DNA from 2 places in the Solibacillus sp. FSL W7-1324 genome. Region 2 is predicted to be linked to the other one. Evidence: a T-box and tRNA genes for the amino acid it is inferred to sense, from the RefSeq annotation. Region 2 holds a T-box; the other holds one or more tRNA genes.

What was found. The T-box of region 2 lies ahead of argS (arginine--tRNA ligase). A T-box ahead of a tRNA ligase gene usually reads a tRNA of that ligase, here a tRNA-Arg.
Positions count from the first base shown of each region.
Region 1: it encodes a tRNA-Arg, which carries the amino acid that the T-box ahead of argS (arginine--tRNA ligase) is inferred to sense. The anticodon was not compared.

Region 1 covers NZ_JBBOYH010000001.1:3,000,508-3,017,337, forward strand. Annotated here, with positions in the region: gene preA (NAD-dependent dihydropyrimidine dehydrogenase subunit PreA) at 1-191, opposite strand, end outside; gene MKY71_RS14995 (NAD(P)-dependent oxidoreductase) at 203-1,540, opposite strand; gene hydA (dihydropyrimidinase) at 1,756-3,153, opposite strand; gene MKY71_RS15005 (CoA-acylating methylmalonate-semialdehyde dehydrogenase) at 3,998-5,515, opposite strand; gene MKY71_RS15010 (aspartate aminotransferase family protein) at 5,531-6,886, opposite strand; gene MKY71_RS15015 (PucR family transcriptional regulator) at 7,021-8,559, opposite strand; gene MKY71_RS15020 (Zn-dependent hydrolase) at 8,684-9,931, shown strand; gene MKY71_RS15025 (Parvovirus coat protein VP1-like protein) at 10,021-10,281, shown strand; gene MKY71_RS15030 (basic amino acid ABC transporter substrate-binding protein) at 10,340-11,134, opposite strand; gene MKY71_RS15035 (amino acid ABC transporter ATP-binding protein) at 11,337-12,059, opposite strand; gene MKY71_RS15040 (amino acid ABC transporter permease) at 12,060-12,761, opposite strand; gene MKY71_RS15045 (basic amino acid ABC transporter substrate-binding protein) at 12,792-13,571, opposite strand; tRNA gene MKY71_RS15050 (tRNA-Arg) at 14,309-14,380, opposite strand; gene clpP (ATP-dependent Clp endopeptidase proteolytic subunit ClpP) at 14,568-15,158, shown strand; gene MKY71_RS15060 (HPr family phosphocarrier protein) at 15,440-15,697, opposite strand; gene whiA (DNA-binding protein WhiA) at 15,847-16,788, opposite strand.
Region 2 covers NZ_JBBOYH010000001.1:1,403,209-1,420,038, reverse strand. Annotated here, with positions in the region: gene MKY71_RS06820 (MFS transporter) at 1-923, opposite strand, end outside; gene MKY71_RS06815 (MarR family winged helix-turn-helix transcriptional regulator) at 929-1,327, opposite strand; gene coaW (type II pantothenate kinase) at 1,466-2,302, opposite strand; gene MKY71_RS06805 (3'-5' exonuclease) at 2,406-3,476, opposite strand; gene MKY71_RS06800 (GNAT family N-acetyltransferase) at 3,668-4,249, opposite strand; gene MKY71_RS06795 (alpha/beta fold hydrolase) at 4,289-5,143, opposite strand; gene argS (arginine--tRNA ligase) at 5,268-6,947, opposite strand; T-box leader at 6,986-7,204, opposite strand; gene yidC (membrane protein insertase YidC) at 7,656-8,423, opposite strand; gene MKY71_RS06780 (CaiB/BaiF CoA transferase family protein) at 8,604-9,716, opposite strand; gene MKY71_RS06775 (enoyl-CoA hydratase/isomerase family protein) at 9,792-10,586, opposite strand; gene MKY71_RS06770 (3-hydroxyacyl-CoA dehydrogenase) at 10,599-11,360, opposite strand; gene MKY71_RS06765 (class I adenylate-forming enzyme family protein) at 11,504-13,027, opposite strand; gene MKY71_RS06760 (iron-containing alcohol dehydrogenase) at 13,105-14,307, opposite strand; gene MKY71_RS06755 (aldehyde dehydrogenase family protein) at 14,332-15,849, opposite strand; gene MKY71_RS06750 (R2-like ligand-binding oxidase) at 15,907-16,818, opposite strand.

The DNA.
Region 1 (16,830 bases), 1.6 Mb from region 2:
TTGAAACTTACCGCAGCAAAGCGAGAGGAAACGTTTAAAATAGGGTCGCCCAACGTTTTCCATACAGCGCCGCCCCACCCTGCTTCAAATGCACGCTGCACTTGATAGCCGGAGTTTGTTGGTGGTGCCGATGCCAACCAAAAAGGATTAGGTGACTTAATACCAGCAAAATCTATTCGTAAATCTGCCATTTCAATTCCCCCTATGCAATTTCTGAATTTGCGTTTAGTTCATAATGAATCGCGTATGCCGAATCTTTGCCTTGCTGCGCCGCCGATACAACTGTCGCCTCACCGTATCCGTTGCCGTAAATCACATCACCGCAAGCATAAATTTTCGGATTGGATGACTTAAGGCTGTTGTGATCCACATCAATCACACCGCGAGTATTCGCCAAGCCTAAATGCTCGATCAGTTCATACTGCTTCGTTTGGCCGATCGCCCGAATTACCGCATCCGCCTCAATCACAAATTCAGAACCAGGAATTTCCGTTAATGTCCCTTTTCCACCTTCGATATCCGTCAGCTTCATTTTGATGCATTCCATTCCGATCACTTTACCGTTTTCGTCGCCAATTATGCGCTTCGGTAATGTCAGCCATCTGAATTCAACTCCGTCCTGCTTCGCAAAATCAAATTCAAAATCATATGCCGTCATTTCATTCGATGTACGACGGTAAACGATTTGCACCTGCTCAGCACCAAGTCTTACAGAACATGTCGCCGCATCAATCGCCGTATTACCCGCACCGATAACGAGCACTTTTTTGCCCAGTACACGATCAGTAAATGAAGATTTCGATTCCTTTACGAAGTCAATCGCATCATACACACCGTCCAACTCTTCGCCTTCAATGCCAAGCATCGGCACTTTGCCCATACCTACCGCTACAATGATGCGGTCGTAGTTTTCAAGCAGTTCATCAACCAGTACATCCTCGCCGATCTTTGTGCTTGTTCTAATTTCAACGCCAAGATTCTTTACTTGCTTCACTTCCCACTCCACCACATCTTGCGGCAGACGGAATGAAACGATGCCGTAGTAATTCAGACCACCCGCTTTTTCATCCGCTTCGAAAATTGTCACACCGTATCCTAGCAATGCCAGTTCACGGGCAGCAGACAACCCTGCCGGACCGCTTCCGATAATCGCAATTTTCTTGCCGTTTGTCGGTTGTGGCGTAAACAGATTAACGTTCGATTCACGCAGCCAATCCGTTGCATAGCGCTGAAGATGACCAATCTGAATCGGCTTTTCTTCACTGTTCAACACACAAGCCCCCTCACAAAGCTCGATTGTTGGACAAACGCGCGCACAGCTAGCGCCTACCGGATTTGATTCCATAATGACACGGGCAGAACCTTTCATATTATTCGAAGCAATTTTCTTGATAAAGCTCGGAATATTAATGCTCGTTGGACACGCCTTTACACATGGCGGATCATAGCAGTACAAACAACGATTCGCTTCAACAGTTGCCGCGTATGTTGTTAACCCATCAAATATCTCTTCAAAGTTCTTCGCTAAACTATTGCTCATTTCATAACAACCCTCTCCAGTTTGATTTGTTATTACTTTTAGCTGTTGAATCTTTATCCAGCCGATACCCAACTACCTGCTGGATAAAGATAAGCCCCGGCAGATGTCACAGATTTTTTAATGAAATGGATGCCAGCCTATAAATGTTGCGTTGTGTAACAAAGGCTGGCTAAACCACGAATCTGGACGCAATTACGAGAACGTAACTGACCTTGTTATGAAGTTACTTTAGTAGTTCCTTTTACTTCACGACGGATATACTTGCCGCTTCCAAGCTGTCCGACGAATTTTTTATCTTGAATGACAAATTCACCGCGCACTAGCACACTTTGTGGCTCACCCGTCACTTCCAGCCCTTCAAATGCGTTGTAGTCCACATTCATATGATGTGTTTCCGCAGAGATCGTACGTTTCACTGTCGGATCGAATAATACGATATCCGCATCCGAACCAACCGCAATCGTTCCTTTTTTAGGGAACAGCCCGAAAATCTTCGCAGACTGCGTCGAAATCATATCAACAAACTCATTTTCTGTAATGCGGCCTTTCACAACACCTTCCGAATACAGTACAGAGAAACGGTCTTCGATAAACGGTCCACCGTTCGGGATTTTCGAGAAGTCATCTTTTCCTAATGTTTTCTTGCCGTTGAAGCTGAATGAACATTGGTCCGAACCAATCGTTTGCAGCTGCTTCGCCTTCAATGCATTCCACAATACTTCCTGATGCTCTACAGGACGTAACGGCGGAGACCATACATATTTCGCACCTTCAAAGTTCGGCTTCTCCAATGCCGTCTGGTCAAGGACTAAATACGGCGGGCATGTTTCACCTAACACGTTGTAGCCTTTATTGCGTGCTGAAATGATTTCATCAACCGCTTCTTTACACGTGACATGCACGACATATAATTGCGCTCCAGCCAAGTTCGCCAGCTCAATCGCACGCTTCGTCGCTTCCCCTTCAACTTCAGGCGGACGAGTAAGCGCATGATAGATCGGCTCCGTTTGACCATTCGCTTTCGCTTCTTCTACTAGCTCATCGATAACCGATCCGTTCTCACAGTGAACCATTACCGTTGCGCCAAGCTTCTTCCCGACTTTAAACGCCTGGAATAATGTACGGTCCGTCGCCTGGAATTCCTTCGCATAGGCAAGGAACACTTTGATCGAGCTGATCCCGCCTCTTTCCAACGCTTCCGGTAATTCCTGCAAGCGCTGTTCGTTTAAATCACCGATCATTAAATGGAAGCCATAGTCGATTACGGCTTTATCTTTTGCTTTGCCATGCCATGTATCGATCGCATCCATCAGTGTAGGCGAGCCCGCACTAATACAGAAATCGATAATTGTCGTTGTTCCTCCGTATGCCGCAGCAATTGTTCCAGATTGCCAGTCATCATCTGTTACCGTATTGTTGAACGGCATATCAAGATGGGTATGAGGGTCAATACCACCCGGGAATAAAACCTTTCCTGTTGCATCAATAATTTCCGCATCAGCATCATCTATTTTCGCTGCAATTTGAGTGATGATCCCATCCTCGATCAGCACATCCCCTTTAAATGTATCTGCAGCAGTAACAATTGTTCCCCCAGTAATAATCTTTTTCATATGAACCCTCCTAGTTTTCTAGTAATTTCTATTGAAAAAATGAAAAACCAAAGTGCATCCTAGTATTTGAGAATATTTACTAGTTTTTTAGCATATAATTTAATATATAGTATTATATGTAACAATTAGTAACATAATATCTAATTAACAGAAAAAATTTTAAAAATATTTTCTGTTGGCGAAAACCCTTGCGAATCCTTCATATACATAACTTTACTGAATATTTTGACTAAATTTAATATACAAAAGGTAATTTTTTCCGTAAATATTTTAGACAAAAGGTTAAAATTTGTAAGGAAATATACTGTTTTTACGTAAACTTTTCTAACATAATGTATTGGTTTTGGTTTGGGCTTCTACTAGAAGTGAAGTTCGTGGGGGAAGTTTTCTAATATATTCAGAGGATGTTCTAATATATTTTTATTTGTTCTAATAAACTTTGGATGTTCTAATATAATCGTCAATTGTTCTAATATGTGTGTGCAATGTGCTAATATCCCCTCCCGATCTTCAAATATCCACGGCGTTTCTTCTAATATCCGTCCGCAATGTTCTAATAAAACCACGAACCCGCATCCGCCCACCCCAAAAACAGGGTCCGCTAACCTTATTACTACTCAATCTTCTACTAAATTCGCGAACTGTTCTAATAACCGGCCAACTTCTTCTAATATCCGCCGCAAATGTTCTAATAAAATATAAACCCGCCTATACCTGAACTTAAATTTATGTCCACCAACCCCAATCTTCTACTAAATCCGCCCTCCCGCTGCAAACAAGCCACCCCCGAAACAAAAAACAGCCTAACCCCACATCCTGGAATTAAGCTGTTTCTTCATGTATTTTAGTTATTGCTAGGAAAAGCGAATGTCGATGCTGTTGTTTCTGTTGTGTCTGGCCAGCGTTCCGATACTGTTTTCGTTTTCGTAAAGAATCGGGCCTGATCCGGACCAAACATATGCCCTTCACCAAAGCGCGAACCTTTGAAGCCGGCAAAGTTATGATAGCCGACAGGGATTGGAATCGGCACATTGACGCCGACCATACCGACATCGATCTCCGTTGTAAACTTGCGCGCTGCCGCACCATCGTTCGTGAAGATCGTAACCCCATTCGCCAGATCCTGACCATTGATGAAATCGATCGCTTCCGCCAGCGAGTTTACGCGCACGACATTACGAGCCGGACCGAAAACTTCCTCATCGAAAATCTCCATCTCCTTCGTAATATTGTCCAGCAATGTCGGACCGACGAAGAAACCTTCCGAGTTTTTCACGATATCCAGTTCACGGCCATCCACTACGACCGTCGCACCTTGACGTTCAGCCAGATCGATCGCTTTCAAAATATTTTCTTTCGACTCTTTAGAAATGACCGGTCCAAAATCCGTGCCCTCTTCTTTATAGCTGCCCACTTTCAAGTTGCTGATTTTCTCTTTCAAAATCGCAACAAGTCGGTCAGCCGTCTCTTCACCAACCGGCATAATCGTCGAAATCGCCATGCAACGTTGGGAAGCCGCGCCATATGCAGCACCGATAAATGCATTCGCAACTTGCTCCAGATCCGCATCCGGCATAACAACCATATTGTTTTTACCGCCGCCTAGAGCAGTTACGCGCTTACCGTATTTTGAACCCGTTTCATAAATATATTTCGCAACAGGTGTTGATCCGACAAATGAAATTGCCTGAACAGTCGGGTTTTCCAGCAGTTCATTTACCGCATCTTTACTGCCGTTTACTACTGTCCAGATCCCGTCCGGCAATCCTGCCTTTTTCCATAGTTCACTGACAAACAGCGAAGTCATCGGCACCTTTTCAGAAGCTTTTAAAATAACCGCATTCCCAACAGCAACCGCCATCGAAGTTTGCGCTAATGGCACCATGATCGGGAAGTTGAATGGCGAAATCGCCGCTACGACACCTAAAGGGTACTTCGCAGAGTAGGCATTAATTTGCCCACCTACATTTACCGAATATTCCCCTTTCACCAAATGAGGCGCACCGATTGCCAAGTCAACCGATTCCAGTGCACGAGTTACTTCACCGCGTGCATCCTCCAACGTTTTCCCGCTCTCCGTACAAATGATTTCCAACAGCTGATCCATATTTTCTGTCAGTAAAAATCGGAAACGCATCAATACTTCCGCACGCTTCGCAACAGATAAATCACGCCATGCCGGGAAAGCCGCTTTTGCTGCTGCAATGGCTTCACGTGTTTCTTCAGCTGTCGCAATCGGAACTTCGGCAATTACTTCGCCTGTCGTCGGGTTATAAACTTTCGAATAGTTGTTGCTCTTCCCTTCGACCAATTCCCCATTGATAAAATGTGTTAATTTTTTTACCGAAACTGCTTCTGTCATTATGAAGATCCCCCTTTATTTAATACTGTTCACTGCTTCAATCACTGTATTGGCAATCAGGTCCTTTTCCTCCAATGAAATTGAAAGCGGCGGTGACAGTGTTAATACGTTATTGAAGTTCGCAACCGTTACACCGTTTTTCCCGATAATGACACCCTTTTTCTTACAGTAGGCAATCACTGCATTAACGCGCTCAACATCAAGCGGTGCCTTCGTTTCCTTATTTTCAACAAGCTCAATCCCGATCAGTAACCCTTTACCACGGATATCGCCTACATAAGGATGATCCTCGAGATTTTCTTTCAATGTGCGCTTCAGTGATTCTCCGAGGACAACGGATTGTTCGAATAAATTTTCGCGCTCCATAATTTCAATGTTTTTCAGTGCGACCGCACACGCGACCGGCGAACCGCCAAATGTATTAATATGACGGAAAAATTCATATTCCCCGTTCTCGACAAACTGCTCGTAAATTTCACGGCGGATCGCAGTTGCTGATAACGGCATGTAAGCACTTGTTAACCCTTTAGCCATCGTCACAATATCGGGCTTAATGCCGTAGTTCTGGAATCCGAACGCTTTACCCGTACGTCCGAAACCATTGATTACTTCGTCAACAATCAGCAGCGCACCGTGGTTTTCGCACACTTCCTTTACGCCTTTCAAGTAATCCTCATTCGGCATGATGACACCGCCACCTGTAATGATCGGCTCCATAATGACCGCGGCGATCGTTTCGGACATTTCCCAAGTCATTACTTGGTCGATGTTTTTCACACTTGGCAATGTCGTAGCATCACCATTGATCGCTTCTTCCGGATTGCGGTACTGATCAGGTGGTGCTACATGTAAAAAGCCGGGTGCAAGCGGCTCGTATTTATATTTACGCTGCGCTTGACCTGTTGCTGCCAATGCGCCCATTGAACTTCCATGATAAGCACGGTAGCGGGAAATGATTTTATAGCGGTTCGTATCACCTTTTTGCTGATGATATTGTCTTGCCACTTTAAACGCCACTTCATTTGCTTCCGATCCGCTGTTCGAATAGAAGACAACATATTCATCACCAAGCAGCTCACTGATTTTCTGGCTCAGTAAAATCGCCGGTGTGTGTCCGTTCGTTAGCGGTGTATAAGAATTTTTAAGCATTTGCTCGTAAGCTGTGTCGGCAATCTCCTTACGACCATAACCAATATTTGTACACCAAAGCCCTGCCATCGCATCTAAATATTTATTGCCATCGATGTCTGTCAGCCAAGCCCCTTCCGCTCGCTCAACGATAAATGTTGCTTCCGGGTTATAAGGCTTCATCGAGTGCCATACATGTTTTTCGTCATCTGCTTTCCAGTTATACTCTACATATTGGCTCATGCATTTCCCTCCTACATTCCTAAACTCTATTTCTATTTTCGCTTATTGGAAGAATAAGGGCATTATACATAGTGTCAAATGGATGTTGAACTCGATTTCACATTAAGGCCAAAGAGCTTACTAGATCACGCCTCCTAAACCTTCACACCCTCATAATAATTATGCTTCGTCATAAGCAGCATAATCTCCAGGCAGAGGCGGTTTTCGTACTTCATAAAATCATTGCCGATGATCTGCTCCACCTTTTCCAGGCGGTGATAAAGCGTTTGGCGGACGATAAACAGCTTTTCGGCCGTTTCCTTTTTCAGTCCGTTACACTGAAAATACACATCGAGCGTTTGGATCAGATTTGCATTGTGCTTGTAGTCATACTGGCTGAGCTTTTCGATTTTTTCCTTCGCTGCCTGCATGAGACTGTTGTTGTTTTGCAGCACTTTCACCATATGGTACAGCACCAATTCATCGTAAAAATACGAAAGCTCCATATGTTTCATCCGAATCTGCAATGTTTCCTGTGCAGTTTGATAGCTTTCCTTCAATTCATTGTAATGCGAAACATATTTCCCAACAGCGATCAGCATGTCTTGTTTATTTTGCTGGATCATCTCATTCATCACACGGTTCATCCGCTCTTTATACGTAGCTCCCTGCGCCAGGTCGTTGACGATGAAAATCAAGTATTGGGACTGCTCCACAATAAATGTGTAAAACCCTTCCTTCTGCAGCGCCTGACGAAGATTGATTTTATAGTTCGTTAAATCTTTTTTCGCATTTTTCCTTCTCAGCTGATGAATCATAACCATCCAGCCATTATGCTTCAACTTCTGGTCGATCTCTTCGATAAAATAAAGCAGCTCGTCATCGCTGTTTTCACCTTCAAGCCACTTCTCGAAAAATTTCCGGTTCTCGCTCTCCAATTTTTCTTCAATATATAAATCTCTTAAAATAAATTGCGAAAGCGTAACAACAGTACGGTCCAAAATAAGCAAATCCAACTCCGTCATTTCTCTTTTTTCCGAGTAGATATAAACCGTGCCGTACAACTGATCAAATAAATTCACTTCAATACTTGCTTTATGCTTACTACTTAAACGGTCAATATACTTTTTGCAATTTTCAATCTTTTTATCCGGGATTGCGAGACTTGCTCCTCTTTTCACATCAAAATAAATATCCACATTCAAATACTTTTGCATATACTGCAAAATCTTTACTTTATCATTTACTTTCAAAACATAGTTGTTGATCTTCTGGGAATAATCTTCGAGCTGCCTTAAAATATCGTATTGCTGATGAATGATGGCTGTATGCAAATCTTGCGTAATGCCGACAAACGGGACAATCTCCTGAAAAACGATGAGCGGGAAATCCAGTTCATCTGCCAGATTCATAACACTTTCCGGAACGGTTTGAATATACATCCCCAGCTCAATACAAAGCCCGGCTACCTGCAAATCGCTAAGTTGCTTCACAAAATTCAAAAAGCCTTGTTCATTATCTTTTAAAGTGACACCTGTCGTCAAAATGAGCTCATTTCCTCTAATAAGCTGCTTCACATCGGTTACTTCCAATATATGAATCCATTTGATTGCATGATTTAAGCCGATTTGACCTGCGACAACCTTCGCTGATTCAAAGTACTTTCGATTTAGAACTTCTTTTACGGTTAACATAAGCAGCCCCCTATCATTAACAATTCGTCCATACAATTATTGTAACATTTTACATTAAGTATATATTAATTTGTTATATGCTAGTGCTAATGTTTATATATTATTGAATTTAAGGGGGACATTTATGTTAAAAACAAATCGCGAACGACTTCAAAACATGATTGATTTATTCAGCCAATTTGGGGCTACAGAAAATAACGGTGTCACACGTTTAAGCCTATCTCCCGAAGATATTCTCGCGCGTAACAAATTCAAGGAAATTTGCGAACAGCTCGGTATGACCGTAACGGTCGATGATATGGGCACAATGTATGCAACACTTCCTTCCAACTCCGATAATTTACCGATTGTCATCGGCTCACATTTGGATTCAGTGATTAAAGGCGGACGCTTCGATGGCGTGCTAGGTGTTTTAACTGCACTGGAAGCCGTCCAAACGATTATCGATGAAAAACTCGAACTGGATCATCCTATCACGATTGTAAACTTCACAAATGAAGAAGGTGCACGTTTTGAACCTTCACTAATGGCTTCAGGTGTTCTTTCAGGAAAATTCGAAAAGGAAAAGATGCTCGCTTCAACTGACCCTAAAGGGGTAACATTTGAACAAGCCCTGAAAGAAAGCGGCTATGAAGGCGACGCTGCAAATCGTCTGACAGAGGCCCATGCCTATTTGGAGCTTCATATTGAACAAGGTCCCGTGCTGGAACATTATAAAAAAGAGATTGGTGTCGTGGAAGGCGTACTTGGCATGGTATGCTATGACATTACGTTAACCGGCGAATCAAACCATGCGGGCACTACCCCTATTTCCATGCGTAAAGACAGTATGTTTGCCGCGATGCAAATCATTTCGATCCTGCAAAATAAATTAAAACAGCTTCCTGAAGATCTTGTTTATACAATCGGACGCATCAATGCCTACCCAAACATTCATACAGTCATCCCGAGCAACGTAACCTTCTCGTTGGAATCCCGCCATCAGGACCCGGCAGTCATTCAGCAAGTGGAGCAAATTATTTTTGACCTGCCAAAAGAAATCGAAAACTGCGAGCTGAGCTACGAAAAACTATGGAGCCGGGATACGGTGTATTTCGCACCGGAAGTTGTCCATGCTGTAGCAGCAAGCACAGATGAACTCGGGTATTCACGCCATCATATGTTCAGCGGTGCCGGCCACGATGCTCAATTTATCGCCGGGTACATTCCTTCTACGATGATTTTCGTTCCAAGTGCGAAAGGCTACAGTCACCGCGAAGATGAATATACTTCCTACGAAGAATGTTCAAAAGGTGCGGATGTCCTTCTGAATGCGGTATTGAAAGTAGCTGAATCTTCGGTGTCACCCGTAAAGTCTGCTAGTGTAAAGTAATGGTTTTATGATGAAATTAATAGGATTGCCCTCCTCTTCTTATTAGGTGAACATACTATATATGGAACCTACTAGAAGGAGGTGGGATGATGAGACGTCCTGCAATGGGGTTCTGCTTTCCTGGTTACCGCTACTGCGGTCCGGGATGCACTGGACCTGGTGCACCAATGAATGAAGTAGATAATTGCTGTCTGAACCATGATGCTTGCTATGCAAGTGGATATGATAAACGATATTGTGACGCAATTTTCCAGCAATGTTTAAATCAATACAAAAACCCCTCAACGAAAATGGGGAGGGACGCAAATTTATTTTCTAGAGCAATTCGGTTAAAGAACTTTCTAATATAAACTAAAACACAGGCATGAATTCCTTTTCAAAAGGTTTCATGCCTGTGTTTTCAATTAATTAATCAATCTTCTGACCTGTAATTTCCTCTAACTTACCGTTTTCTTTAATTTTTGCTAAGCCTTCATTTAAGCGGTCTAATAATTCTTTGTTCCCTTTTTTCACCATGAAGCCATAATATTCTTTTTCGAACTGATCCGATTCGATCGCTTTTAGTCCTGAATTCGGATTGTTCTTTAAGTATTCGATTACAACGGCATTATCGCCGATCGCTGCTGCTGTTGCACCATTGATTACTTCCTGGAATGCCACTGGCTGGTTTTCATAAGCTAAAATTTTTGAGCTTGATTTTCCTTGCAGATTTTGTGCGGCAATATGGCCGGTTGTATTAATTTGAACCGAGATTTTTTGATCTTTTAACTCATCCAATGTTTCGATTGGTGAATCTTCTTTTACAACGATCATCAATGACGCTTCATAATATGGATCTGTGAAGTCATACGTTTCTTTACGCTCTTCTGTAATTGTGATGCCTGAAGCACCTAAGTCCAGTTCACCGTTCGTAATTTGTTGGAATACCGGCTCCCAACCGACATTTCGGAACTCGACTTCCGAACCGATTTCTTCACCGATTGCGTTCATAATATCCACATCGATTCCGACAATCTCACCTTTGTCATTCATTGATTCAAATGGGGCAAATGTTGCTTCTGTTCCGACTAGCAGCTTTTTACCGCCACCTTCTCCGGCTGTTGCACTTCCTGATGTTTCATCGTCTGATGTTCCGCATGCGGCTAAAATGATCGTTAATGTCATTAGCAGCATTGTTATTAAAAATTTCTTCGTCTTGAACATTATAAAACCCCCTCTATTTTTGTTAAGATTATACATTTTTTAGTAGAGCCACACAATACGGAATTCTAAATCTTCTGATAGTTTACGTTATAAAAATCCACCAAGGAGTCGCCTCCCCAGCATTCCAACCATCTGTGCTCTCTACTAAATAAAAAAACTACCCTCTACTATTCATCATAATAGAAGATAGTCCCCACTGCTTTTATAGAACTTTTCCTAAAAAGGCTTTTGTACGTTCGTTTTGCGGGTTGCCGAATACTTCATCCGGATGCCCTTGCTCTACGATATAGCCGCCATCCATGAACAGTACACGGTCACCGACTTCACGTGCGAAGCCCATTTCATGCGTTACGACAACCATTGTCATCCCTTCTTTTGCAAGATTCTTCATTACTTCCAGAACCTCTTTCACCATTTCCGGGTCAAGGGCTGACGTTGGCTCGTCAAACAGCATCACTTTCGGCTTCATCGCCAGCGCACGGGCAATCGCTACACGCTGCTGCTGACCGCCTGATAACTGCTGCGGATAGTTATATGCCTTTTCACGCAAACCGACCTTGTCCAATAGCTCCAGTGCCAGTTTTTCGGCATCCGCCTTGTTCAGCTGGCGAATTTGCATTGGCGCCATCGTAATATTATCGATGACCGACATATGCGGGAATAGGTTGAACTGCTGGAACACCATTCCTACTTCTGTACGGATCTCGTTAATATTTGTTTTCGGATCATTTATTTTAGTACCTTCTATATAGATTGCCCCATCCGTTACTTCTTCCAGCAAATTCATGCAGCGAAGAAACGTTGATTTCCCGGAACCAGATGGCCCGATGACACAAACTACCTCTTTTTCATGTACTTCATAATCGATCCCTTTTAACACTTCGAGCTTGCCAAAATGCTTGTGTAAGTTTTCTACTTTAATCATTTACGCGCGCTCCTTTTTCTTACGTGGGTTGTAATTGATATCCACTCGTCTTTCGATAAATGCAATGAGCTTCGTTACAGCATACGTCAATACAAGGTATAGGAACGCCGCGAATAAATACGGCTCCCAGAAACGCTGATACGTTCCGGCTACTACTTTACTTACGTATAAAATTTCGGCTCCGGCGATTACCGTTACAAGTGAAGAATCTTTTAACAGTGCGATAAATTCATTTCCTAAAGGCGGAATCATTCGACGGAACGCCTGCGGTAAAATAACTTTGCGCATCGCCTGGCTTTGCGTTAATCCTAAAGACCTTGCAGCTTCCATTTGCCCTTTGTCGATCGACTGGATCCCTGCACGGAAAATTTCTGCATTATATGCAGCACTGTTTAAAATCAGTCCGACAATACCCGATACCCACCAACCTTGTGATGTTCCGAAAATAGTCGGAATAACCGCTAAGTGAATTAATAATAATTGTACGAGCATTGGCGTACCACGGAATACGTCGACATAGATTTTAGCCGGCCAGTAAATCCACTTTTTTGTTGAAACTTGGCCTAATCCTAAAACTAGACCGAATATGATCCCACCAATATAACCACATGCTGTTAAAACAATAGTCGCCCAAAGTCCTTTTGCATATAGTTCACGGTAGTTCCAGATTATATCCCAACGGAAAAAATCAAAAAAATCCATCTGAAACCCTCCAATAAATTAAAATGTAGCTTATTCGATTTCTGTACCTGTAATTTCAGCTAGCTTGCCATTGTCTTTAATTTTTTGAAGACCTTCATTTAAAATGTCCAATAGCTCTTTGTTGCCCTTTTTCACCATAAAGCCGAAGTAATCTTTTTCGAATGAATTATCTTCCACTGCTTTTAAGCCTGAATCAGGATTGTTTTCAAGGTAATCTAAAATTACTGCATTATCACCGATTGCGGCATCTGCTGCACCTGTCAGTACTTCTGTTAAAGCAACAGAGAAGTTTTCATAAGCTAAAATCTTCGAGCTTGCAACACCTTGAAGTTCCTGAGCTGCGATATGACCTGTCGTATTGATTTGCACCGCGATTTTTTTGTCTTTAATATCTTCTAACGATGCCACTGTCGAACCTTCTTTTGTCACGATCAATAACGTCGCTTCATAATAAGGATCTGTAAAGTCATAAGTTTGTTTACGCTCATCTGTAATTGTAATCGCTGCTGCACCCATATCCACTTCACCATTTGTTACTTGGCTCATCATTGAGTCCCAGCCTACATTTTTCACTTTTGTCTCGATGCCCATCTCTTCGCCGATCGCTGCTAAAATCTCTGAATCTAATCCAACAACATTGCCTTTATCATCTAAGTATTCGAATGGTGCATATGTAGCTTCCGTACCTGCAACAATTTTCTTATATTCTTTATCACCTGTTGATGAAGATTCGTCTGCTCCACACGCTGTTAAAATCATCGAAGCTGCTGCTAAAGGTGCTGCCCATTTAAATAGTTTTCTAGTACTCATTATGAATATCCTCCTGGATGTAATAGTTTTTTTAATAACATGTTCAATTATATTAATTCCACAATTAATATACAACATTTAATTTTTAAAAAATTGATTATTATTGCAGTATGATGAATTAATATAACAAAATTGACGGTTTATTTGCATATAATTTAATATTTATTCACTCATTTACTATTCCATTATTGTATCCCCCTTCTAAAATGCCTCACTTTCCATTACATATATTCCCTGTTTTTTATAATATATGTTAATTCTATAAAGAATTTTTACTAAAACAAAAAAAGACCGCACAAGAGGAGCTCCTCTCATACAGTCTTGAAATTATTATTTAGTTAGAGAACGAATGAAGGATAAAAAGAACCGGTACAGTGATTCCTTCTATCCTACTAAAACTTCATTCTCTATTGCAAAAAAACCTCAGATGTTTTTTTACAATTGATATTGAAACGTATATTAAAACAGTAAAATGGTGCCCCCTAAAGGACATGATAGTATGGTCTATCTAACTAGTTTTGTAAAAACACAACATTTAATAATGTACTAATTTTCTACATATAATTCAAGTAGGAAATGTATTTTTTTATAAAGAAATTTTGTTTTTTTAAGTGAAGAGCGTTTAAATTAGTTCGGTTTCGGAAACTTATAGTGTAGCGTCAAAAATAAACTGTAGAAAAATGGAAGAGAAAGATTATTTTTACTTCATGCTGATCAATAATCTTTAAAAAAGAAAGCGCCCTCGGAGGGAATCGAACCCCCAGCCTCAGAACCGGAATCTGAAGTGTTATCCATTACACCACGAGGACATATAAATAAGTATATGAGCAACTTTTTTCATTATACAGATGGAACCCCTTATTTTCAACTGTAAAAATCAGAGTTTATATTTGACCATAACTGACTAATACGTGTATGATAGGTTTACAGCTGAAATATTTGTCAATTTCAGCAATAGTAATCGAATATAAGCTTTAACAAAGGGAGGATTTTTCAATGAACTTAATTCCTACAGTTATTGAACAAACAAACCGCGGCGAACGTGCATATGACATCTATTCACGTTTACTTAAAGACCGCATCATTTTATTAGGTAGTGGGATTGACGATAATGTTGCAAACTCTATCGTAGCACAGCTATTATTTTTAGAAGCTGAAGATCCAGATAAAGATATCTACCTGTACATCAACTCACCAGGTGGCTCGATCACTTCTGGTATGGCGATCTACGATACGATGAACTTCATCAAACCTGATGTTTCAACAATCTGTATCGGTATGGCTGCTTCAATGGGTGCATTCCTGCTTTCTGCTGGTGCAAAAGGCAAGCGTGTTGCATTACCAAACGCTGAAGTAATGATTCACCAACCACTTGGCGGAGCACAAGGTCAAGCAACAGAAATCGAAATCGCTGCGAAACGTATTTTACACTTACGTGAAAAATTAAACCGCATCATGGCTGAAAACAGTGGCCAAGATTACGAAACGTTAGCACGCGACACAGATCGTGACAACTTCATGTCTGCAGAGCAAGCATTAGAGTACGGTCTAATCGATAAAATTTATGAGCGTAACCAATTAAAATAATCGATTCATTCAAGCATACAAGATTCGTCTTGTATGCTTTTTTGTGTTCAAAAAAATAAGCACAGCCGTTCATGTACTGAACAGCTGTGCTTTTGTCTTGCAAATAAAATTCATTATCGCATTTTATTTATTGCTTTAATAAATAGGATTGTCCACGTCCAGAGTAAAACGCCAACTCCTTGCACCATTTCGGTCCCTCATGCAAAAGTGGTGGAACGTTTACTTTTGCATCGGGCCCTCCAATGGTTAGAAGAGTTGAACGGGCGCTTTATCCTTTTGCTTTAATCCGCTTTTTCAATTAGAAGTTGTAGTGCGTCGATTGCTTTTTCTTCGTCATGGCCGTCTGCCCATAATGTAACAACTGTGCCTTTAGCAACAGCCAGGCTCATAATGCCCATGATCGACTTTGCATTTACTTTTTTCGTATCCTTTTGTAAAAAGACGTCTGCTTTATAACGATTCGCCTCTTGAACGAACAAAGCGGCCTGTCTTGCTTGTAAGCCCGATTTTAACTTTACTTCTACTTGTTTTTCAATCATGTTGAAATTCTCCCTTTCACAACCGTTCATCGCTTTAAGTTTATCTTAACGAAATTGTCCGAAAAGAACAACAATTGGAAACATCTTTTATGAAATCGTTACCAATTTTTTCTTTTACGCTTTGATGTACTTGCTCCGTTTTTGTGAGTTTAAATACTTTCTCCACGACGGAGCGCATCCGCGATTTCATCGATTTTGCGCAGACGATGATTGACGCCTGATTTACTGACAACGCCAGTTGAAACCATTTCACCGAGCTCTTTTAACGTCACGTCCTGATATTCCACACGAAGGCGTGCAATTTCACGCAGTTTTTCCGGCAGCTGATCAAGACCTACCGCATTATCAATATAGCGGATATTTTCCACTTGCCTCAACGCCGCGCCTATTGTTTTGTTTAAGTTGGCTGTTTCACAGTTTACGATACGGTTTACACTGTTACGCATATCTCTAATGATCCGCACATCCTCAAACTTTAGCATTGCCTGTACAGCACCGACTAAATTCATAAAATCCGAAATTTTTTCGGCTTCTTTTAAATACGTGACAAAACCTTTTTTACGTTCGATTGTCTTCGCATTTAAGTCGTACCGGTTCATCAGCTCAGCCAACGCTTCCCCGTGCTCCTTATATAAAGAATAAATCTCCAAATGGTAGGAAGAGGTTTCCGGATTGTTCACCGAGCCTCCTGCCAAAAAGGCACCACGTAAATAAGCACGGCGTTCATTCTCTTTCGGTATGATAGATTTCGCGATCGTATGATTAAACTCAAATGAATTTGAGACAATTTCTAAATCCGCAAGAATTTCACGTGCGCCTTCCCGAACACGGCATATATACACATTATTCTTTTTAAGACGCATCTTTTTCCGCACAAGCAACTCGACATTATATGGATAAAGCTTCTTTACAATTGTATAAAGCCGACGTGCGATTGCCGCATTTTCTGTTTGTACGTCCAAGCTTATTTGGCGATTCGCAAAACTTAACGAACCGTTCATCCGTATCAGGGCAGATACTTCTGCCTTTAAACTGCTATCACCCGCTTCTACCTGCGTCAGTTCTTTCTTTGTTTCAGATGCAAATGACATGGATTCGCTCCCCCTTTCCCAGCAACCTATGTAGTGTTTCTT
Region 2 (16,830 bases):
ATCGCCGATAATAGAAACGGAATTTCCTGATTGGCATTGCCAAGGATTATCAGCCCTAACGCGAATATAAAGAATGAAGGAATAATGACGAATTTGGCACCCATCGTATCATAGATTTTCCCTGTAAATGGACGGACCGAAATCATCGCAACAGCAAATACCGCAAAGAAATAGCTGGCAACACTCAGTAAATCCTTTTGTTCCGCATAAAGCGATAAGAACGATAGAACACTTGCATAAGAAAACGCGACTAAGCTGGCGAGTGCGGCAAGAGGTAATGCACTTCGTTCAAATAAATCATTAAATGAAAATTTAAAGTTGCGGTCAACTACGACCGGCTCCGGCAAATCATTCGTCTGAATAGATAAGGCAAGCAAACTGCCGATTGCCACAAAGACAGATAAGACAATAAACAGCATATCAAAACTTGAATATTGGATAATAAGCAATCCGATAAACGGACCGAATACAACCGCTAAATTTGTGGACATTGCAAAGTAGCCCAACCCTGCCCCTTTACGTCTTTTGGGAACGATATCGGCTGCTAAAGAGCCTGAAGCTGTTGTTGCAATACTAAACCATATCCCCTGGAAAAAACGAAGCGCCAGTAAAAGCAAAAATGGTTTAAAAAATAAATATAATACCGTACATGCAAAGTAAAGGATAAGACTGATAATCAGTAATCGTTTTTTCCCAAAGAGATCCAGCAGCTTCCCGCTGAACGGACGAACGACTATCGCTGAAATTAAAAATACGGTTACAAGCAATCCAGAATCGTCATCCGATTTCCCTAATTCACCGATTGCATATAAAGGCAATGTCGTGATCAACCCGTAAAACACTAGAAATATCGACATATTCGTAAAGAATAGACTAATAAATCGCTTAGTAAATATTTTATTTGTTTGTTCTTGAAGCTCCATATATTCTAACCTTCCATCTTCTTTAATAATTGAATAAGGAGCGCCTGTTCTTCCTCAGTTAAATTTCCCGTCATTTTCCGTTCGAATGAAAGGACGGATTCCTCAATTTTAGGAAACAGTTCCAACGCTTTAGCCGTTAAGTCAATCATTTTTTCGCGTTTATCCGCTCCTTGCACCCTTTCCACCCATCCCAGTGTTTCCAGACGAGTGACTGTTCTTGTAACAGTCGGTGCTTCCACATCCAGGTACTTCCATATTTCTGTAAGTGTCATCTTCCCGTTTTGATGCAATAAAAAAAGAACCGTCCATTGTGAGCTGAATAGTCCATGTTGTTTTAAAACATCATTTAACTGTTTTACTAAATAACGATTTTGCTGAAAAAGTATATGAAATAACGGATTCATCGCAATCACTCCTTATTTACCTAACTAAATAATTCACTTTTCCTATTTTACGCTTCTTAAATTTCTATGTAAAGCAATTAAGATGAAAATGAAAAAAAAGAAGCATTTAAACTATATTGCTAGCCTAAATGCTGTCCATTATTTTCTGCTGTGCTCACGTACATTTAACAATGCACCAATCGCGCCGGAAAAACCGCAATCTTCCAAGAAAACAGGTTTATGTTTTTTTAATATAGTATAATGTTCAATTACCTTTACAAGCTGTTCATTATCGATCAGCGTGGATCCGATATAGACGATGTGCTCCGTCTTATACTGTACGGCTAGCTGGATACTTAATGTGGAAATCACTTCACCGATCAGCCCCTGTGTTGTCGCAAGGAGATTATTTTGTTCAAATTCACGTTGATCGGTAATGCCGACCTTCCCAAAATTACTGGCAGTTAAATTGCCGTCGATCGGTGTATCCATTCCTTGATAAATATCTTTTACAAGCAGATCAATGCCTTCCCGCTTGCCTTTGTAAGCGTTTGCTTTTATTTCATCGAAGTCTGAGATTCCGGTCATAATAGTAGAAAGTCCGATTAAGGTACCGCCGCCTACTCCTGTACCGCCTACTCTGGCATGTGTATTGCCATCCATATAGTGGATCGATGTACCTGTACCGATATTCGTAATGATACTTTGATCAATACTGTGTCCTTCTTTTTCCAGCAAATAGCGCACACCTTTTAAAGTTGCTTCAAATTCAACTATATATTCAATCGACTTCATCGTCTTTAAAACGTCCCGCAATTGCTCAGTCCGTCCTCCGGTTAAGCCGATTTCTTCAACTTGAGGATGATTTTCCAACCATTCTTTTACTAAGTGCATTTCGTTAGATGGAAAGACCGTCAATTTCAGCTCCTGCTGTTCATCCAAATAGGCAAGCTTAGTTAACGTACCCCCTGTATCAATTCCAATCCATGCTGACATAAATTAATCTCCTTTATTATCCCACGAGTGATTCGTACCCCCCTATCATAACGTAATAGGAGTCGGCATTAAAGAAAAAATTCTCCTAAAAATGGAGAATTTATTATACTTGTATTATATTTTTCTCGATTAATGCCCGTTTATAAAACTCAGCAACAAACATATGCTCATACTTATTAAGCAAACTTAAAACTCTTGCCTCATATGTATTGGTAGGTTCATCATCCAAATTAAATCTTGCAATAATCTCTTCTTTTCTTAATAAATTTACTAATGTCATCACTTCTGTTTTCGGCAAAGTCACTTGATGCAATTTCAAGATTTTTGACATTGATCGCAATGCCGTACGTGAAATTAAAATTTTCCCGTCCATATTCTCGGAAATTTGCTGCAAGAACTGCTTTGCCTGTGCATTCGGTTTAATCGAAATTTTCTCTGAAGTCGTTTTTTCTCCATCTTCTCCAACACGTTCGACTATTTGTACAGTAAAAGGAAGCTCATCACGGAAAGTATTCATTGAATTGACCGTTATCCGATCATCCTCAATTTTACAATTCGTTACTGAGATGACAAGTTCGTACGTCGTTTCTAGCATCCTGAAATTTGTCAGCAATAAAATAAAATCATTCGTTTGCTGCTGTTCAATGAGCTGATCTCCATCAACTTTAACGAAGATTGATAGCAGACTTGCCGCATCGGCTAATGCACGGTGCTGTGTTTCGTTTTCCAACCCAAGCTGTGCCATTAACCCTCCCAATGATGGCTGCTCTTTTAAACCATTGGCAATCATATATTTTTGCTGGAAATCGATCATCGGGTATAAGCAATCATTTTTTATATAATTGCGTGACAGCTCTTCTTCGAGCACTTTCCGATCAAATTCTCCAAATGTCAAAAATACATAATCCTGCTTGCACCAGCGCTTAAATTTATGAAAAGCTTCTTTAAAGGAAGGGGCATCAATTAGCTGTTCTGTCGTGATACCCGTTAACTTCTGAATGTGTGCATTCAGCTTTTTGAATTTATATGGCTGAATTAGCTGAGTAAACGTTTCTGTCGTACCATCAGGAAGCCATTTCACCGCACCAATTTCAATAATATACTGCTTACCGCGTATCAGGGCGGCTTCTATATCTATACTTATATATGTTTTCGTTCGTCCCAAATTTTTCACCTACACCGAATCTATATAAATTTAACAGGATAAGATGTTCCCATTAAAGATTTAACTCTCTTATTGTATATGAAAATATGGGATATGACACGAGAATGTTCGTTTATTCCACACAATTCGTGTTAAATAGCTTGAAAAAATGCGATTTTCTTATAAAAACTTATCAATAACATTCATTTATCCACTTTATTTCAATATTTTAATAAATGACCGATGAACTTGGCTTTAAGTTGTGTCCAATCTTCCAGAATGACACTATACATAACGGTATGGCGAATGATTCCTTCTTTTCGGATCATATGATTGCGCAAAACCCCTTCTTTTACTGCGCCAATCCGTTCAATCGCTTTTTGCGAACGGTAGTTTTCGTGACCTGTTTTAATTTGAACACGATTTAATTGAAGTTCTTCAAAGCAGTATCGAAACAATAAAAACTTGCAATTTGTATTAATCGCCGAGCGCCAAACACTCGGGTTATACCAAGTAGACCCTATTTCCAATCTTTTATGCGGAAATGAAATATCAAGAAAAGAGGTACAGCCTACAATGGCGTCCGTTTTCTTATCGATAACCGCAAACATATAGGAAATACCTTTCTCCCGCTCTTTAATCGCATTTTCAATATAGTTTTGTACCGCTTCTTTAGAAAGCAATGTTACCGACATATGCTCCCATATCCGCGCATCATTCGCGGCAGCGGTAATTGCTTCAACATCATCTCTTTGTACAAGTCTTAACTTGACGATTTCATTTTCTAATATGATTTCTTCCATATATTTCTCCCTTTTCACGATATCAAATTGGCTATTTCCTTATAATTGTGAAGAATGAACTTGGGACAGATTCCGCACAAATTCCGAGAATTTTTCTTCTTCCTCAATAAACGGGTTATGGTTACTTTCTGCAAAGGTCGTCAAAGTCGCATTCGCCAATAAATCCGCCGCTTCCACTGCAAATTCATATGGACATTGCGCATCATATAAACCGCCGTATATATAAGCTTTCGTTTTTACAGTTGGTAATTGCGGTCGCAAATCGAAGTCTTGGAGCTCTTTATACGAAAAATAATCCAGTCTTTTTGAAACGGTTTTCCCGCTGCTTGGCCGGCTTATCATATTTTCATAGCTCTGTTCTTTATATAACGACATGAGTGCCCATTCTTTAGAGCCCGCTCTTCTTTGCTCGATTGTTGATGACGGATCAGCCAGCATTGCTAAAATCTCAAGAATTCTTTTATTGTTCGGATTTTTCTTGCAGTAAATGCTCGCAGGGTGGTGCATATATTCTGCAGAAGCACAGAGACCGCCAGCTACGATAAATTCCACGCTTTCCGGATGCAAAATCGCATAATTTAATGCAAGCATTCCCCCTGTTGAATGCCCCGCAAAGCCCCATGCATTATAATCCAATGCTGTTCGTATTGACTCCAGATCCGCTACACTATCCTGCATGCCATAGTTAAAGATGGACACATCATCCGTCGATTTTCCGCAGCCACGTAAATTTACTAAATGCACTTTATAATACGGGACAAACATTTCCGCAAACCGATTGCCATTTGCATTAAATTCGCTGTATAAATGTGTCACACAGAGCGGTTTCCCCTCGCCTTTTGTAAAAACTTCAAAAACTCCTCGCGTTGTTTCAATTAGCTGCTGTTCCCACATAGTCCCACTCCTTATTTTTCCAATATTCTAATAAATTTTCGCATAGTTAATGAACGGAGACAATGAGTATTTATATCTTTATAGGATTTATAAAGCACTTAAATCACCATTAAGTCCGTTTAAATTACATTCTTTCAGGTGATTGGATGCCTAGTAACTTTAAACCATCCTTTAATACGGTTGCTACTGCAAAACATAGCTGTAAACGATTTTCACGTTGTTGATCTTCTACTAATATTTTTGTATTTGCATAATATTTGTTGAACATCCGTGCTAAATGCAATACATATTTCGCAATTAGGGATGGATCCACTTGTTCAAAACTGTCTATAACTACTTGAGGATATTGTTGTAACAGCAAAATCACAGCCCAAGCCGAATCTTCTAATTCTTCTACGGGTATTTCCTTGTCCGCTTTATACTTTGCTTTATCTAAAATGGAATGAATCCGGGCATGAGTATATTGTACATATGGTCCTGTTTCACCTTCGAAATTCAACATTTGAGGTAATGAAAATTCAATATCGTTTAAGCGAAAGTTTTTTAAATCATTAAATATTACCGCGCCAATGCCTACTTGCTCAGCTACATTTTGTTTATTATTTAAAGTTGGATTTTTTTCCTCTATATTTCTTGACGCTGTATCCACTGCTTCCTTTAATACATCCTTCAATAAAATGACTCTACCTTTACGAGTCGACATCTTTTTTCCGTCTTTCAGTATCATTCCAAATGGTACATGCTTCAGATTTTCCGCCCATGGATAGCCCATTTTTGAAATAACTTGAAATACTTGTTTAAAATGCAGTGTTTGCTCATTCCCTACTACATAGAAAACTTTGGCTGGTTCATAACGCTTCTTTCTATAAAATGCTGAGGCTAAGTCACGTGTCGCATATAATGTTGCACCGTCCTGCTTAGTTATTAAACAAGGCGGCATGTCTTCAAGCTCCACAACATTTGCGCCATGCGACTCTTTAAGTAATTGCTTCTTATTTAATTCCTCAACAATAGGCTGCATTTTGTCATTATAAAAAGCTTCCCCCTCATAAGAATCAAACCCAATATGGAGCTGATCATAAATCTGCTTAAATTCTTGTAAAGAAGCACCTTTAAACCAATGCCATAATTCCAATGCCTCCGGATCCTGATCTTCGAGCGCTTTAAAAGCAGATCTCGCTTGCTCATTTAGGTTGTCATTGGATTCCGCTTCATCATGGAACTTCACGTAAAGTTTTAAAAGCTCTTCAATAGGTGCTTGTTCAACACGCTCTTTTTCTCCCCATAGCCGAAATGCCACAATTAATTTACCAAATTGGGTACCCCAGTCGCCAAGATGATTTACCCGGACAACGTTGTATCCGTTTTTTTCTGCAATATTTGCAAGTGCATTGCCAATAACTGTAGAACGAAGATGCCCCATGGAGAATGGTTTTGCAATATTCGGTGATGAAAAATCGATTACAATGTTTTTATGTTTTGATTGTTGTTGGCCGTATGCTTCTGGAGCCAACATAATCTTGGTAATGACGCTTCTTGTCACTTGCAGCTTATTTAAAAATAGATTTATATAGCCGCCAACTACTTGCACTTCCTGTATGAGCTCATTTTTAATTCTGTCGCCTATTTCCTGAGCGATCATATTCGGGGCTTTCTTTAATGTTTTGGCAAGCGTAAAGCATGGAAAAGCTACATCCCCTAAATGCTCATACTTTGGCTTTTCCAGTAGTTGTTCAATTTCATCTGTCGTTATAATTTTTTGCGGCAAAGCGTCTTGAATTATTGATGCAATACTTTTATACATGTTATCCCCTCCCAATATAAAAAAGCCCCCGTCTCCAAAATAGAGACGAGAGCTTCGAATTCCCGTGGTACCACTCTAGTTGCCACAAACGTGACCACTTTCCATTGTTAACGAGGTGACTCCCCGGCAGATCCTACTTATGTTCAGACCGCTTCTCCAAAGTGCGTTTCATTTACATATTTTGCACCAGGCTTACACCAATCCCCGGCTCGCTTTCCAAAATAACAGTAAATTACTGTCTTTTTCATCGAATTTAAATTTACTGAATTATATCCATTAAAGGTTATTATTGTCAACGGTGTTTATTAGATAATCTGTTGCCGTTATTAGACAATAGCGACTTTATTTTAGAAAATCTCAGGAAATGAATGCAGGCAACTCATGTTTTCCTTTAGTTTAAGGGTGTTCATTTAACTCATATAGTCTTTATTAGAACAAATGAGACAGATATTAGAAAATGCTTGGGACATATTAGAACAACTGAATGCTTTATTGGAAGATCTCGACCATTTATTTGAACAACCGGCCGCTATATTAGAAGATCAGGATTTTATTAGAACTTTTTAAAATATATTAGAACAATCCGCTAGCTTATTAGAAGATTGCACCACGCTCCACACACCTCAACACACTAAACAGAAATCAAAAAAACTACTGAAAACATTGTCTCAGTAGTTTAATTCAGTAAGCCTTTAGCAGCGGCATAACTTATTTTGATTCATTTCCCTTAGTTTCAGGAATGTTTGAGAAAAACTTACGTCCAATGAATGTTTGGACAATTAAGAATAACCCTCCGACTGCCCAGTACAGTGGGAGTGCAGCCATCGAAGATAATGAAATAATGACAATCATGATTGGTGATACGTAAATCATCAGTTTCATTTGATTCTTCTGAGCTTCTGGTACGGTTTGAAGCGATACTTTTGCTTGTACAAAATAAACGATACCTGCAATGGCAGTCATCCAAATATCTGTAGAGCCAAGGTCAAACCATAGGAATGAATGGGTTTTAATTTCGGCCGAATATAAAATCGCATAGTATAAGCCCATAATAATCGGCATTTGTATAAGCGCTGGCAGGCAGCCCATATTTAGCGGATTAATATTATGTTCTTTGTAGAGCGACATCATTTCCTGCTGAACAGTCATTCTTTCTTCCGGAGTTTTTGCTGCTTTTAAACGTGCCTGGATATCTTCCATTTGTGGACGGACCGTATCCATTTTCACTTTCATAGTAGCTTGACTGCGGTAAGTTTTAAGCATAAACGGCATTAGTACGAGACGAATAATTAAAATAATAGCAATAATAGCCAATCCATAGCTGCCGTTAAATAATTCACCAAATGTGTTTAATGTCCAATCCATTGGACGTACAAATGTTGAATAGAAGAAGCCTTCTTTGTTTTCAACACTTTCACAGCCTGCCAGTAAAAGTGGAACAGTTAGAAGGAAAACACTAAGTTTTAAGTTTTTCATAGTTCACCTGCTCAACAATCTTGTAATTCGTCTATATCTTAAAATATTTTTCGATAAATGAACAGTAATAACTCTTATAAATGTTAAGTTTTTTTAATATGAACGTAATTAAACTTAATATTATTTACATGTTCCACCATAATTATAAACCGTAAATCCATTTTTCTAAATGACTCTCCCCTAAGACTTCTTTAACAGGCTCCCCAATATATCTTCATTATGTGTCCCGGCTTTTACCCCGATTGTCCCGTAAGATGCCTTGAAAAGATTGGACTTAATCGGACAAGCAATCTGTTTTTGTGTAGTTCCATCCGGCTTTTCAATTTCCACAAACATTTCTCGGGCCTTGAAAAGTGGATGGGCAACCGTTTCTTCAAAAGATAATACCGGCTCCACACAAGCATCAACTTCAGAAAAAATAGATTGCCACTCTTCCAATGTCTTTTGCAGGAATGTACTTCCGAGCTGTTCTTTCAGCATTGCCAAATCAGCCGGATTACTACTCATTGCTAATCGGAGTAAATCCGGGGATCCGATTGCCTCACACAACTGCTGCCTGAATTTCGGTTCCAGGCTGCCGACTGAAAGGTACCGACCATCCAGCGTTTCGTAGTAACCATAGAATGATCCGCCGTTTAAGATCAGCTCTTCACGTGCAAGCGGTTTTCCTTCTGCTAAATGATCATGGGCAAATAAAGCATTTAGCGTTAAAGCACAATCTGTCATACTAATATCCAGATGCTGCCCGATTCCCGTTTTTTCACGGTAAATGACTGCCGACAAAATACCGATTACCGCATGCATGGAACCTCCCGCCAAATCTGCCACCTGAAAACCAATATTAGCCGGTCCGCTTTCTTTTGTTCCTGAATAACCTTGCAGCCCCGCCAATGCGACATAGTTAATATCATGCCCGCCACGTTCACTGTAAGGGCCAGTCTGTCCGTAGCCAGTAATGGAGCAGTATATTAAGCCAGGATTAATCGCTTTTAATGAATCATAATCGAGACCAAGTCGTGCCATCACACCAGGCCGGAACTGTTCAACAACAATATCGTATTCCTGTTCCTTTAATAGTTCCCTTATGGATGCGACAACTTCCGGAGATTTTAAATCGACCGCCAGCGATTTTTTAGAACGCTGCAAATACTCGTCCGGTCCCCACTCCTTACCATCTTCTACCGGTTTTGTGACGTGTACCACTTCTGCTCCGAGATCTGCAAGCATCATTGTCGCAAACGGACCTGGCAATAATGTGGAGAAATCCAATACTTTTAATCCTTTTAACAACATAACTCTCATCCTTCCAAAAATAAATTAAGGCCGTACTGAAAGCTGAACTTTCAACACGGCCCCCAATTGTCCTGTTTATTGATTTGTAACTGGCTTTAAAAAATTCGGAGGGCGTTTCTCAAAGAACGCACGGATCCCTTCATTTACTTCCCCTGTAGTAAATGTTTTCGCAAAGGCTTCCCGTTCCACTAATAACCCTTGTTCCAACGGCAATTCTTCTGCAGCCAAAATACTCTCTTTAATGAGGCCGATCGCTCCTACTGCACTTTGAGCAAGCTTATTTGCGAATGCAATTGCCTTTTCTTCCAGCTCTTCCGGGGCAACCGCTTCTGTAATTAAGCCGATTGTCGCAGCTTCTTCAGCTTTTAAACGTTTGCTTAAATACATCAACTCGCGTGCTTTTGCTCCGCCTATTAATCTTGTCATGCGCTGTGTCCCGCCGGCACCCGGCAACAAGCCCAATGATGCTTCTGTTAACCCTATTGTTCCGGCACCCATAATCCGGAAATCGCATGCAAGTACGAATTCACACCCGCCGCCTAATGCATGGCCATTGATTGCAGCAATGGTCGGCACCTTTAAGGCTTCGAGCCGATTGAAAATATCCTGCACATGTTTTGAGCTTTCGGCAAAATCCACGTTTACATTAGAGCTGCCCATTGCCCCCAGGTCAGCACCTGCTATGAAAATCTTCGGGTTGGCCGATTTGAATACAATGGCCCGGATTTCCGGATTTTTCTCGACTTCTTCAATTAGTTGCAATAAATCCTGTTGAATTCCTGCATTTAATGTATTGGCTGGCGGGTTATTAATTGTTACGACATGGACGCCATAATCTAATTTCTCTATCGTCATTGTTTCAAGGTTCATCCGTTATCCTCCTTATCTTGGGGCCATGCGAATCGCACCGTCGAGTCGAATCGTTTCACCGTTTAACATCGGGTTTTCAAAAATGGCCTTTACTAAATGTGCATATTCATCCGCTTCACCTAAACGCGGTGGGAAAGGAATTTGTTTTCCTAACGCTTCCTTAAGGGCTTCAGGTGCACTGTTCATTAAAGGTGTATCGAAAATACCCGGAGCAATCGTCATAACCCGAATACCGTGGCTTGCCAAATCCCTTGCAATCGGCAATGTCATCCCTACAATGCCGCTTTTAGAAGCAGAATAGGCAGCCTGGCCGATTTGCCCATCGAATGCCGCTACAGAAGCTGTATTCACGATAACCCCGCGCTCCCCGTGTTCATTCGGTTCATTTGTCATCATGGCAGCTGCCGCTAAACGGATGACATTAAACGTACCAACCAGATTTACTTGAATAATAAAGTTAAATTCATCTAATGGAAAAATACCCTTTCTGCCTACTACACGTGTCGATGTACCAAGACCAGCACAGTTTACAACACCTTGAATCGAACCGTATTTTTCTACAGCACCGTCGATCGCTGCCTGTACGTCTTCTTCCTTCACAACGTTCGTTTTAAAAAACAGGCCATTTATTTCATCAGCTACCGCCTGACCCTTTTCTTCATTTAAATCCAATATGACCGGATAGCCTCCAGCAGCTGCAATCTTTCGTGCAGTCGCTTCACCTAAACCGGATCCTCCACCCGTAACGATAATTGCCTTTTGGTCAAAATTCATTTATTAATCCCTCCCTATTCATGTTCAATCGTTAACCTGTTTGCCATTGCTGGGCATTCGCATTTGCGCCTCGTCCATAACAGCAGAATCTGCGTTCTAGTTCATGTACTGAAGTTTAAGAACTTCGACCAACCGACCGCTTCTTATTTAGGCAATGCGTTCTTGTCCAAGTTTTTCAGCGCCGTCTTTAAAATTTTACCTGTTCCCGATTTCGGAATTTCTTCGATAAAACTCACATAATCCGGCACTTTGTATTCGGCAAGTTTCACTTTGCAGTAGTCCCGAATATCTTCTTCTGTAAGCTCGGAATCTTTCGATACGACATACGCAACCGTTTTTTCACCAAAAACCGGGTCCGGTCTGCCGATGACAGAACATTCTACAATAGCAGGATGCTGGTACAGCATTTCCTCTATTTCCCTTGGGTAAATATTAAATCCACCGCGGATGATAATGTCCTTTTTACGGTCTACGATAAAGTGATAGCCTTCTTCATCGCGGTACGCCATATCCCCTGTATACAACCAGCCGTCCCTGATTGTATTTGCAGTCTCGTCAGGCTTTTTGTAATAGCCTTTCATCATGTTCGGCCCTCTAAATAAAATTTCTCCTACTTCATGATCGGCTACTTCATTTCCTTCCGGATCGACCAGCTTTAAATCGATGCCCGGTAACGGCATGCCGACAGAGTTGACTTTTTTCGGTAAGCTGCGGTGTGTTGTCAACAGCATGACCGTACTTTCCGTTAAACCGTACCCTTCTGAAATACTGACACCGAACGATTCATTCGTCTTATGCAATAGCTCTGCCGGTAAGCTTGCACCACCTGAACCGGCTGTGCGTAATTTCGAGAAATCCAGCTGTTCGACTAAATGTGGAACTTGGGCAAAAAAGGCATACATTGTCGGTACACCTAAAAATATTGTAATTTCATGTTCGGCAATCGCTTTTAATGTTTCTACTGGATGGAACCGTTCCTCTAAATAAATTGCACAACCGTGAGCAATCGGTGCAAGGAAGCCCTGAAGTTTTGCATAAGCATGGAACAATGGTAATACACATAGTACACGGTCACTCGGAACTAACTGATTGTAGACGGCTGCTGTTATGGCCATCCAGTTTAGATTTCCGTGTGTAATCATGGCGCCTTTCGGATTTCCGGTCGTTCCGGAAGTATAAATAATTTGTGCGACATCAGATTCATGGAGGGGTACAATTTCTGAAATAGAAGCGGATGTGTCCAGTTGATGCCAAGATAGAAATTGTTCATCAGCAGTATCACTGTAATTAATAATTGCTTTGACCGATTTCAATTGAGCCATTGCGTTTTCGATAACCGGTCTACACACATCTTCAATTATTAATAATTCAACTTCAGAATCGTTAAGGATATACGTAACTTCCTGCTCTTTGAATGTCGGGTTGATCGGAACGACCGTACCTCCATTCGCTAAAATAGCAAAATACGTAATAATATATTCCGGGCGATTCGTCATCATTAATGCTATATTTGTACCTTTTGTGACACCTTGTTCTTTTAAACCTGCGGCGATTTTGTAAACTTTATCTTGCAATTCTTTATAAGTAAGCTGAGCCCCTTTGAAGTGGATGACAGGTTGATCTGGTAAACGAGACGTTGTTGAAGTAAGCAATTCAACAATATTCATAATGTAACCTCCTACTTTCAAATTATCGATCAAAGGAAAGGAGGATTCCCCCTCTCCTCAAGAGCGCTTCCTTTAAGTTAAATACTTACTTTTGAACTGATTACTTCTTTAGAAACGTTTACAATGATGTCATCCGGAATACGGAAACTTAAAGACGACGGATCGTTTTGTACAGCAGGCACAAGTTGCGGAATATCCGCCGCATCAATATTAAACTCGTCAAAGCTTGGCGGCAGATTTACTGCATTTCTTAAATCGACAATTACATTGATGCACTCATCCAATGTTTCTTGCGGATTTTCAGCATTCGGGATGACCCCTAATGCAGAAGCAAATGCATTCACTTTCGGTAAATACATGTTCGGCATGTTTTTCATCACACTCGGCATGAGAACGGCATTTGCCAAACCATGGGGAATTCCGTATTTCGCACCATACGTATGGGCGATATTGTGGATTGGTATATTGGCCATCGCCGCCTGGAAGCTTGTGATTGCCATCGCACTTGCCTGAAGCATATTGGCACGGGCTGCAACATTCTTTCCATCATGCACTGCTGTAGTTAAATTTTCGATGATGATTTTTGCAGCATGCAGCGCAAAAGCATCGGAAAAATTCGTGGCCTTTGTTGAGAAGAATCCTTCTACCGCATGTGTCAGTGCATCCATACCGGTAAATGCTGTTACTCGTGGCGGTAAACCGACCGTTAAATCAGGATCTAAAACCGCGATGTCGGAACTTAAATACGGATTCATCAAGTTACATTTCAAGTTCAGCAATTCATTGAACACTACAGAAATACTGGAAATTTCAGCACCTGTTCCGGCTGTTGTCGGAATCGAAATATGCGGAATACCGAATGGCTTAGCATCCGGCCATACTTCCAAAACATTCCCGGTTAAAGTATATTCGACTTGGTTCACACCATTATAAAGAGCCCATTTAATTGTTTTGGCAGTATCTAAAACACTGCCTCCGCCAATCGCAATGATGGAGTCGCCATTGCATTCTTTAAAATATTTCAGACCTCTATTAATATTGCTTGATTTCGCATCTTGCTGAATATCATCAAACACACCCGCAAGCTTTATACCGGGCACCATGTCAAATAAGCTTTTGATTTTTTGTGTTAATCCAGCATCCGTTAGTCCTTTATCCGAAAAAAGAACAGGGCGCTTTCCGCCTAAACCTTGAATTAAATCCGGAACTAAAATATGTGAACCTGCACCACTTCGGATTTCAGGGCGATGCGTGAACTCAAAATAGGAAGTCGTTTTCATCGTATCTCTCCATTCGTTTTTCGATTAAAAGATTAAACCTAAAGCTGGGCGCTGCGCGTTTTCTGTTGTTAAGGACGTGCAAATATTTTTAAGCTCCGTGTAGTCATCAAACACTTGAGCTCCCTGCTCCCGACCTAAACCACTTTGCTTATAGCCGCCGAATGGAGCATCTGTACGGAAAATATGCCAATCATTGATCCAGACTGTACCCGCATTAATTTTTGTCGCAATTTCATTTGCTTTCGTCACATCACGACCCCAGACACCGCCTGATAACCCGTATTCCGTATCATTGGCGATGGCAATTGCCTCTTCTTCAGTTGAATATTTTAGCACGCATAATACCGGACCAAAGATTTCTTCTCTCGCAATCTTCATATCATTCGTTACATCTGCGAAGATCGTCGGCTCGATGAAATATCCGTTCTCCAGCCCTGGACCTGTTGCCCGCTTACCACCGCATACAAGTCTTGCTCCTTCATCAATGCCAGACTGAATATAATCGAGAATTTTATTCATCTGTGATTCAGAGATAACCGGCCCCATTCCCGTTGTCATATCAAGCGGCTGACCAAGTTTAATTTTCTTCGATGTTTCAACTAGTTGTTGCACGACGATATCATAAATCGATTCATGGACGATAAGGCGTGTACTCGCTTCACACACTTGTCCGGAATGGAAAAATACACCGAGCAGAATTCCCGGAATCGCCACTTCGAAATCTACATCGGGAAGTACGATTGCCGGCGCTTTTCCGCCAAGTTCAAGCGTCACTTTCTTTACCGTGCCTGCAGCTTGCGCCATAATCTTTCTGCCTACTTCTGTAGACCCCGTGAACGCCACTTTCGATACATCCGGATGCGTGACAAGGGCATCCCCCACTTCAGCCCCCGGACCAGTGATGACATTGATTACCCCTGGTGGAATACCAGCTTCAACTGCTAATTGTGCAAGCTTCAATGTACCTAATGGTGTATTTGATGCCGGCTTAATAATGATCGAGTTCCCCATCGCGATTGCCGGTGCGATTTTCCACATCGCTAAAACTAACGGGAAGTTAAATGGCGTGATCGCCGCTACTACACCGAGTGGTTCACGAACGAGCAGGCTTCGGTTCGGACCGAGCTGCTCATTAACAGGAAGCGCTGTTACAGCTTCATATTTCAACGATAAATCCGCTGTTTGAGTAAGAGAAAGAATTAACTGTCGGATATCCGCGCCACCTAATTTACGAAGTGTCGCACCTGTACTAATCCCCTCCAGGAAAATAATCTCCTGGGCATGCTCCCTGATTTTCCCTGCAAATTGAAGCATGATCTGTGCACGTTCCGCCTGTGTTTTTCCTGACCATACACCCGATTCAAATACTTCTTTCGCATTTTGAACCGCCTTGTTCACATCATCCTGATTCCCTTTTGAAACTTTCGCCACAACTTCTGATGTAGCCGGATTGATCACATCAAAAAATTCACCTGAAGCAGGTGGTGTCCATTCACCATTGATAAATTGCGGAAAGACCTTTACTTGTACGTCTGTCGTCATCTTTCATCCCCCTTTAAATAGCAAACTGTCTCTTTACAGCGTCTGAATGATTATTTCCTATACTTCCTCTAAAGCAATATCCGTATTGTAGATTTCTTCCAATGTCTTTCCTTTTGCCCGTGAAAGAACTGTCAGACGTGCCTGCAATTGTTTCATTGCAAATTCCATCGACTTTCCTCGTTCGATACCAAGGCTTGTTACTTCTTCTTTTCTTTCCGTTAACATCATCGCAATCGGTAACAGCTCCTGCAGTCTTTGTTGCACGCGTTCAAACAGCTCAAGTTCAGGATTTTCACTGATCAGGCGCTGAATAAGGAATGTACCGAAACCAATATGACGTCCTTCATCACGCTTTACATTTCGAATTCCGGAAATAAACCCCGGGAACAGATTTGATTTTGAGAGTGCTTCATGGAAGAACCAGTATCCTGTTTCAGCCAAAACACCTTCCGCGAAAATATTGTAAGTAACCGCTGCATCGATCATCGCTTCCGGTGATTGATCATCAATCAATTTCCCCATTACTGCCGGCAATGTTTCATCAAATAGCTTCCGGTAGCCTGGTGAAAGTAAATGTGTCAAATCTTCCGTTACGCCGATTTCTTCCAGGAACAGACTGAAAAATTCAGCATGCTTCGCTTCTTCAAAAAGGAATGTTGTTAAATACGATTCCTCTTCGAACCACCCTTTTTTGGAAACCGCCATGATCATCGGTAAAATATCTTGTGTGACCGCTTCTTCACCGCCGATAAATTGAGCAAACTGTGTAAGTACTTCTAATTGTTGCTCATCACTTAATTTCTTCCAGTCTTCTTTATCCTGTGTAAAATCGATATCTACCGGATTCCAGATTCCGAATTTTTTTGCTTTCTGGTACAAGTTATAAGGTAGTGAATTTTTGTTGATTTCCTGTTTCGTCGTTACATATTCTCTCATTGCTAGTTCCCCCTTAATTTTTGTTCGCTTCATCCATAACTGCTT